Regions from separate parts of the Kluyvera sp. STS39-E genome, predicted to be linked through region 1. Evidence: predicted binding sites of a transcription regulator. Region 1 holds the regulator's gene; each other region holds the start of a gene.
What was found. The regulator CRP, encoded in region 1, controls carbon source genes, mostly activating them, when cyclic AMP is high. The targets are predictions, from matches to a motif close to ATGTGANNNNNNTCACAT.

Region 2: AB4K05_RS11020 (YfcZ/YiiS family protein) is a predicted target of CRP. The motif match lies at 1,561-1,578, and genes of this name have one in related genera.
Region 3: rbsD (D-ribose pyranase) is a predicted target of CRP. The motif match lies at 1,029-1,046, and genes of this name have one in related genera.
Region 4: AB4K05_RS20660 (glycine dehydrogenase) is a predicted target of CRP. The motif match lies at 1,080-1,097, and genes of this name have one in related genera.

What each region holds. Positions count from the first base shown of each region.
Region 1 is NZ_JBFQGA010000005.1:22,595-24,796, forward strand. It holds gene AB4K05_RS11885 (phosphoribulokinase) at 1-86, shown strand, start outside; gene AB4K05_RS11890 (OsmC family protein) at 203-607, opposite strand; gene crp (cAMP-activated global transcriptional regulator CRP) at 912-1,544, shown strand; gene AB4K05_RS11900 (YccS/YhfK family putative transporter) at 1,598-2,202, shown strand, end outside.
Region 2 is NZ_JBFQGA010000004.1:358,022-360,223, forward strand. It holds gene fadI (acetyl-CoA C-acyltransferase FadI) at 1-985, opposite strand, end outside; gene AB4K05_RS11020 (YfcZ/YiiS family protein) at 1,170-1,454, opposite strand; gene fadL (long-chain fatty acid transporter FadL) at 1,828-2,202, shown strand, end outside.
Region 3 is NZ_JBFQGA010000005.1:482,130-484,331, forward strand. It holds gene kup (low affinity potassium transporter Kup) at 1-959, shown strand, start outside; gene rbsD (D-ribose pyranase) at 1,133-1,552, shown strand; gene rbsA (ribose ABC transporter ATP-binding protein RbsA) at 1,560-2,202, shown strand, end outside.
Region 4 is NZ_JBFQGA010000010.1:127,706-129,907, reverse strand. It holds gene AB4K05_RS20670 (DUF4312 family protein) at 1-264, opposite strand, end outside; gene AB4K05_RS20665 (SFCGS family glycine-rich protein) at 267-629, opposite strand; gene AB4K05_RS20660 (glycine dehydrogenase) at 640-978, opposite strand; gene cybC (cytochrome b562) at 1,265-1,651, opposite strand; gene pmbA (metalloprotease PmbA) at 1,840-2,202, opposite strand, start outside.

The sequences.
Region 1 (2,202 bases):
TGGTGGTTCCTGGCGGGAAGATGGGGCTGGCGATGGAGCTCATTATGACGCCGCTGGTGCAGCGTCTGATGGAAGGTCGCAACTAAACCTTAAGCCTGATAACGCTTCGCTTATCAGGCCTACAGGATATTGCGGAACGTGTAGGTCGGGTAAGGCGCAGCCGCCACCCAACAGTAGCGCGGCGTACGCCCTTGTTAAGGCTTTACCCTTCAATCACTTCGTAAGAGTGGGTAATGTTCACCGCTTTTTCCAGCATCAGCGCCACGGAGCAGTATTTTTCAGCAGAGAGATCGACCGCGCGGGATACCGCGGCGTCTTTGAGCTCTTTGCCGGTCACAATGAAGTGCAGGTTGATATGAGTAAACAGGCGCGGTGCTTCTTCACGGCGTTCGGAGGTCAGCTTCACTTCACAGTCGGTCACGTTATAGCGACCCTTTTGCAAAATCGACACGACATCAATTGCGCTACAGCCACCCGCGGCCATCAGCACGACTTCCATTGGGCTTGGCGCTTTATCACCGGAGTTGCCATCCATCAAAATCTGGTGGCCTGAAGCGGACTCACCGAGGAAGGTTAACCCTTCAACCCATTTCACACGTGCTTGCATATTTTTTAACTCCAAGGTTGCAAATTTCTTCTCAGATTACGCGTACATAACAATTCTCGCAATGGAAGGCGATCGTCGTCATGCTGAAGCGAGACACCAGGAGACACGCGGCTAAAGCTATGCTAAAACAGTCAGGATGCTACGGTAATACATAAACGTACTGCAAGTATGCAGAGGACATCACATTACAGGCTGCGGCACGACTCGACAGCCGACTTCCCAGGTAACGGGAAGGATACTATTGCAACCAGTGGCTGCAATGTTTTTGCCGCTGGGAAGAGCTTATAACAGAGGATAACCGCGCATGGTGCTTGGCAAACCGCAAACAGACCCGACTCTCGAATGGTTCTTGTCTCATTGCCATATTCATAAGTACCCATCGAAGAGCACGCTGATTCACCAAGGTGAAAAGGCAGAGACGCTGTATTACATCGTAAAAGGCTCAGTGGCAGTACTCATCAAGGACGAAGAAGGCAAAGAGATGATCCTCTCTTACCTCAACCAGGGCGATTTTATCGGCGAGTTAGGCCTGTTTGAAGAAGGCCAAGAACGCAGCGCATGGGTACGTGCAAAAACCGCTTGTGAAGTTGCTGAAATCTCTTATAAAAAATTCCGTCAGCTGATTCAGGTTAACCCAGACATCCTGATGCGCCTTTCTTCGCAAATGGCTCGTCGTCTGCAGATCACCTCTGAAAAAGTTGGCAACTTGGCCTTCCTGGACGTGACCGGACGTATCGCCCAGACCCTGCTGAATCTGGCTAAACAGCCGGACGCAATGACCCACCCAGACGGTATGCAGATTAAAATCACCCGTCAGGAAATCGGTCAGATTGTAGGTTGTTCCCGCGAAACCGTGGGCCGCATCCTGAAAATGCTGGAAGATCAAAACCTGATCTCCGCACACGGCAAAACCATTGTCGTTTACGGTACCCGCTGATCCCGCATAAACGGCATATTGTCTGAACAGTATGCCGTTTTTATCTATCCCTTATGTGGCGCAGGCTGATTTACCATCCGGAAGTCAACTATGCACTGCGGCAAACGCTGGTGTTATGTTTGCCGGTCGCCATTGGCCTTCTCTTCGGGCATCTTCAGCAAGGTCTCTTGTTCTCTCTGGTTCCAGCCTGCTGCAATATCGCCGGTCTCGACACGCCGCATAAACGCTTTTTTAAGCGTCTGACCATCGGCGGTTGCCTGTTTGCTGGATGTAGCCTTGCCGTACAGTTGCTGTTGGCACGTGACATCCCGCTGCCTTTAATACTGACCTGTCTTGCACTGCTCCTCGGCGTCACGGCGGAGATTAGCGCACTGCACGGGCGACTATTGCCGGCATCGCTCATTGCCTCAATCTTTACCCTAAGCCTCGCGGGCAATATGCCAATCTGGCAACCGCTGCTGCTCTACGCGCTGGGCACGCTATGGTATGGCTTATTCAACTGGTGGTGGTTTTGGATGTGGCGGGAACAGCCGCTGCGCGAATCGTTAAGCCTGCTTTATCGCCAGCTTGCCGACTACTGTGAAGCCAAATATAGCCTGCTGACCCAGCATACCGATCCGAATACCGCCCTGCCCCCGCTGTTGAACCGTCAGCAGAA
Region 2 (2,202 bases), on a different contig from region 1:
GATCCAGCGCCAATGGCGTTGACCAGGCCGGCCCGAGCAGCATGTCCTGCCAGACATCAATCGCGGTAAACGCGTAGCTGCGAAGGTAGCCCAACGGAATCAGTCCTAGCTCCTTGGCGCGGGATTCGGTCATCAGGATCACCGCCGCGGCGCCGTCGGTCAAAGGGGTGCTGTTCGCTGCCGTTACCGTGCCGTGCTGGCGATCAAATGCTGGGCGCAGTTTCGCATAGTCGGCAAGCGTCGAATTGGCGCGAATATTATTGTCCTGCTCCAGTGGATTGCGATAAGGCGGAGAATACGCCGTCATCACTTCATCATTGAGCTTTCCTGCCGCCCAAGCCTGTGCTGCCAGCTGATGCGAGCGGTTGGCCAATGCGTCTTGTTGTTCACGGGTGATGGCGTAGGTTTTTGCCATCTGCTCTGCGGTATCGCCCATCCGTAGCCCGGTGGAATACTCCGCAACTGCCGGAGGCACCGGCATCAGATCGCGCAAGCGAAGACGGGAAAAGAGTTTGAGTTTCTGCCCCAGCGAGCGAGCTTTGTTGGCATCGACCAGCGTGCGCGCCAGTTTTTTGCTGACGCCGATCGGCAGAACGGAAGAAGAGTCAGCCCCGCCGGCAATACCCGCACGGATAGTCCCGGCCATTAAGCTTTCAGCTACGTTTGCAACCGCCTGGAAGCTCGTCGCACAGGCACGGCTAACGCTATAGGCGTCGGTATGAACGTTCATGCCGGTACCCAACACGATTTCACGAGCGATATTAGGTGCCGCGGGCATCTGAACCACCTGGCCAAACACCAGTTGCTCAATGACCTCTGGGGGAATTTCACTACGCGCCAGCATTTCTCCCACCACCATCTTCCCCAGATCCACAGCTGGAACGCCATGGAAAGCGGTCGCCTGACGGGCAAACGGGGTGCGTAACCCACTCACAATAGCAATGCGATCGCCCTGACGGGTGATAAGCGGTAGCGCCTGACTCATAACTCTCCCCTGTTATCGAAAATCGACCAAGTGGTCTGACCTGATAACATTCTTAACTAATTTTTTACACTTAGCCAATCGAAGAGAGGGAAAATTGAGAGCTAAAACACATTGAGCACAAAAGAAAACGCCCCTGCGGTGACAGCTGCAGGGGCGTTAATAAGAACGGTTGGACGAAATGCGATTAACGCAGGCCCAACTGGAAAATCAGCGTTTCGGCTTCACAGGCGAAGACGAAGTCGATATCCAGCTGTACGCCGCCTTCCACTTCTTTAAAGGTGGAGGTGATTTCGCACGGCTCGGACTCAACGCCGCGTGCTCTTTCAGTCAGCGCAGCCAAGGTTTCTTCTGCTTCAGCACGGTTCGCAAACACGCGGCTGTATGATGCGGTGCAGTCGGTGTTGTCCATGATGGTACCAACATCCATGCAGCAGCAAACTGGGGTTTCATCAGCACTACATTTACTCATTGCAGATTTCCTCTGTTTTTGTGCACCCAAGGTGCCAGATAAACTATGTGCCTATTTTACGCCCGCCCGTTGTGTGTCTCCAGTCGAGAATGTGATCTCTGATGATAAGTGACCGAAATCACAATTAAAAATGATCTAAAACAAATTTGGTGTTTCAACACCCATGACCAAAGCCGCAATTTTGCCAACCAGATCCCGTTTCAAACAACATCTTTGAAAATATTAATAAACAATATTGCAACATACCATCTGGTCAGACCTATACTCTCGTCACTGGTCTGATTTCTAAGTTGTAGTCCAGCCCCTACACTTCGCGCTTCTGTTACTACATGTAACATTGTTTGTATAAAAATAACTCAATGAGGTTATGGTCATGAGCCAAAAAACCCGTTTCACGAAGTCTGCTCTTGCTGTTGCAGTGGCACTTGTTTCTACCCAAGCCTGGTCAGCAGGTTTCCAGCTTAACGAGTTCTCATCCTCTGGTCTGGGCCGCGCCTATTCAGGCGAAGGCGCTATCGCAGATGATGCGGGTAATGCCAGCCGTAACCCGGCACTGATTATGATGTTTGACCGCCCAGAGTTTTCTATCGGTGCGGTATTTATTGACCCGGATGTGAATATTACGGGTAAGTCTCCGGCGACTGGCAAAAGTACAAATGCCGACAATATCGCGCCGACTGCATGGGTACCAAACATGCACTTCGTGATGCCAATCAACGAACAGTTTGGTTGGGGCGCATCGGTAACG
Region 3 (2,202 bases), 460 kb from region 1:
TTATTTCCGGGGTCTTCTCGCTGACTCGTCAGGCCGTACGTCTGGGGTATTTGTCCCCAATGCGCATTATTCACACCTCGGAAATGGAGTCCGGTCAGATCTACATACCGTTCATCAACTGGCTGCTCTATATTTCCGTTGTTATCGTGATTGTCAGCTTTGAGCACTCCTCAAATCTGGCGGCGGCTTACGGTATTGCGGTGACTGGCACGATGGTGCTGACCACGATCCTATTCAGCACGGTGGCGCGTAAAAACTGGCACTGGAACAAGTTGGTTGTTGGGCTACTGCTGGTAGGCTTTATGTGCATCGACATCCCGCTATTCTCAGCCAACCTCGACAAAATTGTCTCCGGTGGCTGGCTGCCGCTGACGCTGGGTCTGGTGATGTTCACCATCATGACCACTTGGAAAAGCGAGCGTTTCCGCCTGCTGCGCCGTATGCATGAGCACGGCAATTCTCTAGAAGCGATGATCGCCTCGCTGGAGAAATCGCCGCCGGTTCGCGTACCGGGTACCGCCGTATACATGTCTCGTGCGCTCAATGTCATTCCGTTTGCCATGCTGCATAACCTCAAGCATAACAAGGTGCTACATGACCGCGTTATTCTGCTGACGCTGCGTACCGAAGATGCACCGTACGTCCACAACGTTCGTCGCGTCCAGATTGAGCAACTTTCGCCAACCTTCTGGCGTGTGGTGGCAAGCTACGGCTGGCGCGAAACGCCAAATGTGGAAGAGGTGTTCCACCGCTGTGGTCTTGAAGGCTTAAGCTGCCGGATGATGGAAACATCATTCTTTATGTCGCACGAATCGTTGATTGTCGGTAAACGCCCGTGGTACCTGCGTCTGCGCGGAAAACTGTATCTGCTGCTGCAGCGTAACGCGCTGCGCGCACCGGATCAGTTTGAGATCCCGCCTAACAGGGTTATCGAGCTGGGAACCCAGGTCGAAATCTAAAATTAACAACGCCTTCCCTCATTTTGACGGAAGGCGTTTTTTTATCCCGAAATTTTGCTTTGCGAAACGTTTCGATGGCGATCACATTTCTATAACCTGGTGATGGTTTTCTGTGCATGCTTCGGACTAAACTTAATGCAGCGAAACGTTTCGCTAGTGGAGCAAGAAAACAAATGAAGAAAGGCACGGTACTCAACTCTGAAATCTCATCGGTCATCTCTCGCCTAGGCCATACGGATACGCTGGTGGTGTGCGATGCGGGTTTACCTATTCCCCATAGCACTGCGCGCATTGATATGGCGCTCACCCAAGGCGTTCCTACCTTTATGCAGGTGCTGGACGTAGTGACTCAGGAGATGCAGGTCGAGGCCGCCATTCTCGCGACGGAAATTCAACAACATAATCCGCAGCTCCACGAAACGTTGCTCAAGCATATTGAGCAGCTGCAACAACACCAGGGAAATTGCATTGACGTTCGTTACGTCTCACATGAGCAGTTCAAACAACAAACCGCAGACAGTCAGGCGGTGATTCGCAGCGGGGAATGTTCCCCGTATGCGAATATCATTCTCTGTGCTGGCGTCACTTTCTGAGGCCACCATGGACGCACTCTTACAACTCAAAGGGATCGATAAAGCGTTCCCTGGCGTGAAGGCGCTCTCCGGCGCGGCGTTGAATGTCTATTCTGGGCGCGTAATGGCGCTGGTGGGCGAAAACGGCGCGGGTAAGTCCACCATGATGAAAGTGCTGACCGGGATCTATGCCCGCGACGCCGGTTCACTATTATGGCTGGGAAAAGAAACTACCTTCACTGGCCCAAAATCCTCCCAGGAAGCCGGCATCGGCATCATCCACCAAGAGCTGAACCTGATCCCCCAACTGACCATTGCCGAGAACATTTTCCTTGGCCGTGAGTTTGTGAATCGCTTTGGCAAAATCGACTGGAAACGGATGTACGCCGAAGCCGACGTTTTACTGGCAAAACTGAATCTGCGCTTTAAGAGCGATCGTCTGGTGGGGGAACTCTCCATCGGCGATCAGCAGATGGTAGAGATTGCCAAGGTGCTGAGCTTCGAGTCGAAGGTCATTATTATGGATGAACCGACCGACGCCCTGACCGATACCGAAACCGAATCTCTGTTCCGCGTCATCCGCGAGCTGAAATCGCAGGGGCGCGGCATTGTTTATATCTCCCATCGTATGAAAGAGATCTTTGAAATCTGCGACGACGTCACTGTGTTCC
Region 4 (2,202 bases), on a different contig from region 1:
GATAGCGGTCACGTTGACGGTCACATCCAGCTCCACGCTGTACGTGCGTCGTTCACGGCGTAAAAAGATAAACAGGAATGCCTCTTTTCGTACCGCTTCACGCGCATGAATAACCGCCACGTCCTGTGGCTCAATACGCAGTAGGATGCGCGATGATGTTTTCATCACCGCTGCCTGCACATGGTTCAGAGCATCGGCGAATGCGCGTGTTTTGCTTTCGCCTTTGCCCGTTACCCTCACCGTGGTGGTGAATTGCTCTTTCATGTTCACGCGCCGTACTTCTTCTTCCAGGCTTCTACCAGGCGTTCGCCCAGCTCTTCTTTATCCATAAAGCCGAAGCCCAGCACGTTGTAGCCTTCATTGATGGCGGTCACACCCTCTTCGACTGAACGCATACCGTATTTCGCTTTGTAGCCATGTTTGGTTTGCGCAGTGATAGCGCCAGCGCCGCCGCTACCGCAGAAAGAGATACCGAAGGTCGCGTTTTCTGCTTTCATCACGTCGCCCAGCTTCATATCTGCGGCAACGCCCGGTACAACGACTGCACGAGCACCGGCTTTTTCCGCGCCAGCGGCAACTTTTTGTCCTTTACCCAGGCGGTCGCCAATAACTAAAGTGATCTGTTCCATGTGTTGCTCCTTACAGGTTTTCTTTTGCGACTTCGAAGTGGACGGACAGCAGCCACGCCTCTTCTTTTGGCAGATTGCCGAATTCCGCGACCACGTCGCGAGCCAGATTCATTGAGTCTTCTGAAATCTCTTCAAACAGGCTGGCGTCCACTTCCGGCAGCGGTTCACCGCTGATTGACCGGTGGGCCATTGCCCGTACGTGGGACGTCAGCATTTGCTCCTGCACGTCGTTGGGGGTGATGTGGCGGCGGCTTAACAGCGCGAACACCTGCTGCAGCATCTTGTCTGCCAGCTGTTCGGTCTGCATTGCCTGCTCCCCTGCGTCGTGTGTTACCGCTCCGTTATTCACTCGTATTACCCCGCTAATGTCTCTGGGGATAAAACTAACGCCGGGGCCGTGGAGTTTGTAGCGAGTTGTTTTCCACTTCGAAGTGGAAAGGCTAACGGCATGGGTGATCTGATTCACATATTCATCACGAATCTAACGATATCGATATATTCGCGTGATGGATGTCTCAAATGCAGGTGAAGGTAATAGGAAAAGGGCATGGCAAAACAAAGGGAAAAGTGTGATGTTGACGGAGTTTTGCGGGAGAAAAGCGGGAAACATCGGCCGATGTTTCCCGGATAAACGCTTAGCGATACTTCTTGTGGTAGGTATTGCGGGTCGTTTTGAAGTCTTCTGCAGCGGCCTGGGCTTCTTTCAGCTTACCTTCATTGGCCAGCTTCATGGCGCCATCAATCTGGCCAATCAGGATATCGAAGCCGTGGCGGAAATCTTTCATCTCCGCGCTATCCGCCGCTTTGCCTTCCAGCTTCGGCGGGGTCTCTTTTTGCGCGTCAACAGCGGCGGCACGCATCTTCGTCAGCGCACCTTTCAGCTCGCCCACGTCGGAGGTTTTCTGCACCACCTGCAGATTTTCCGCCAGCGTATCCATATCTTCGCCGAGATCGGCAAACGCCGATGCCGAACCAAGGGCCAAAGCGGAGACCGCCAACATCGCTAACAGCTTTTTACGCATTGCTCACTTCCTTCTTATTATTTAAGCAAAACGGGCGCAGCAGGATGCGCCCCCTTACCCAAAATAATTCGAGTTGCAGGAAGGCGGCAAGTGAGCGAATCCCCAGGAGCGTACAATAAGTACGTGACTGGGGTGAACGAGCGCAGCCAACGCATCTGCAGCTTGAATTATGACAGGTATGAACGTGATTACTGTCCGGCGATCTTCATCTCCGGAAGCAGTACAGAACCACATTGGATATTACTGCGCGTTTCAATATCGTCGGCGATGGTGACAATATTGCGCCACATGTCTTTCAGGTTGCCCGCGATGGTGATTTCACTCACCGGATACTGAATTTCGCCGTTCTCAACCCAGAAGCCGGATGCGCCGCGCGAATAATCGCCGGTGATACCGCTCACACCCTGCCCCATCAGTTCGGTCACGACAAGACCGGTGCCCATCTCTTTAAGCAACTTTTCAAAACTCAGCCCGCGGCCATTGATACGCCAGTTGTGAATGCCGCCTGCATGACCGGTGCTTTTCAGCCCCAGCTTACGCGCAGAGTAGTT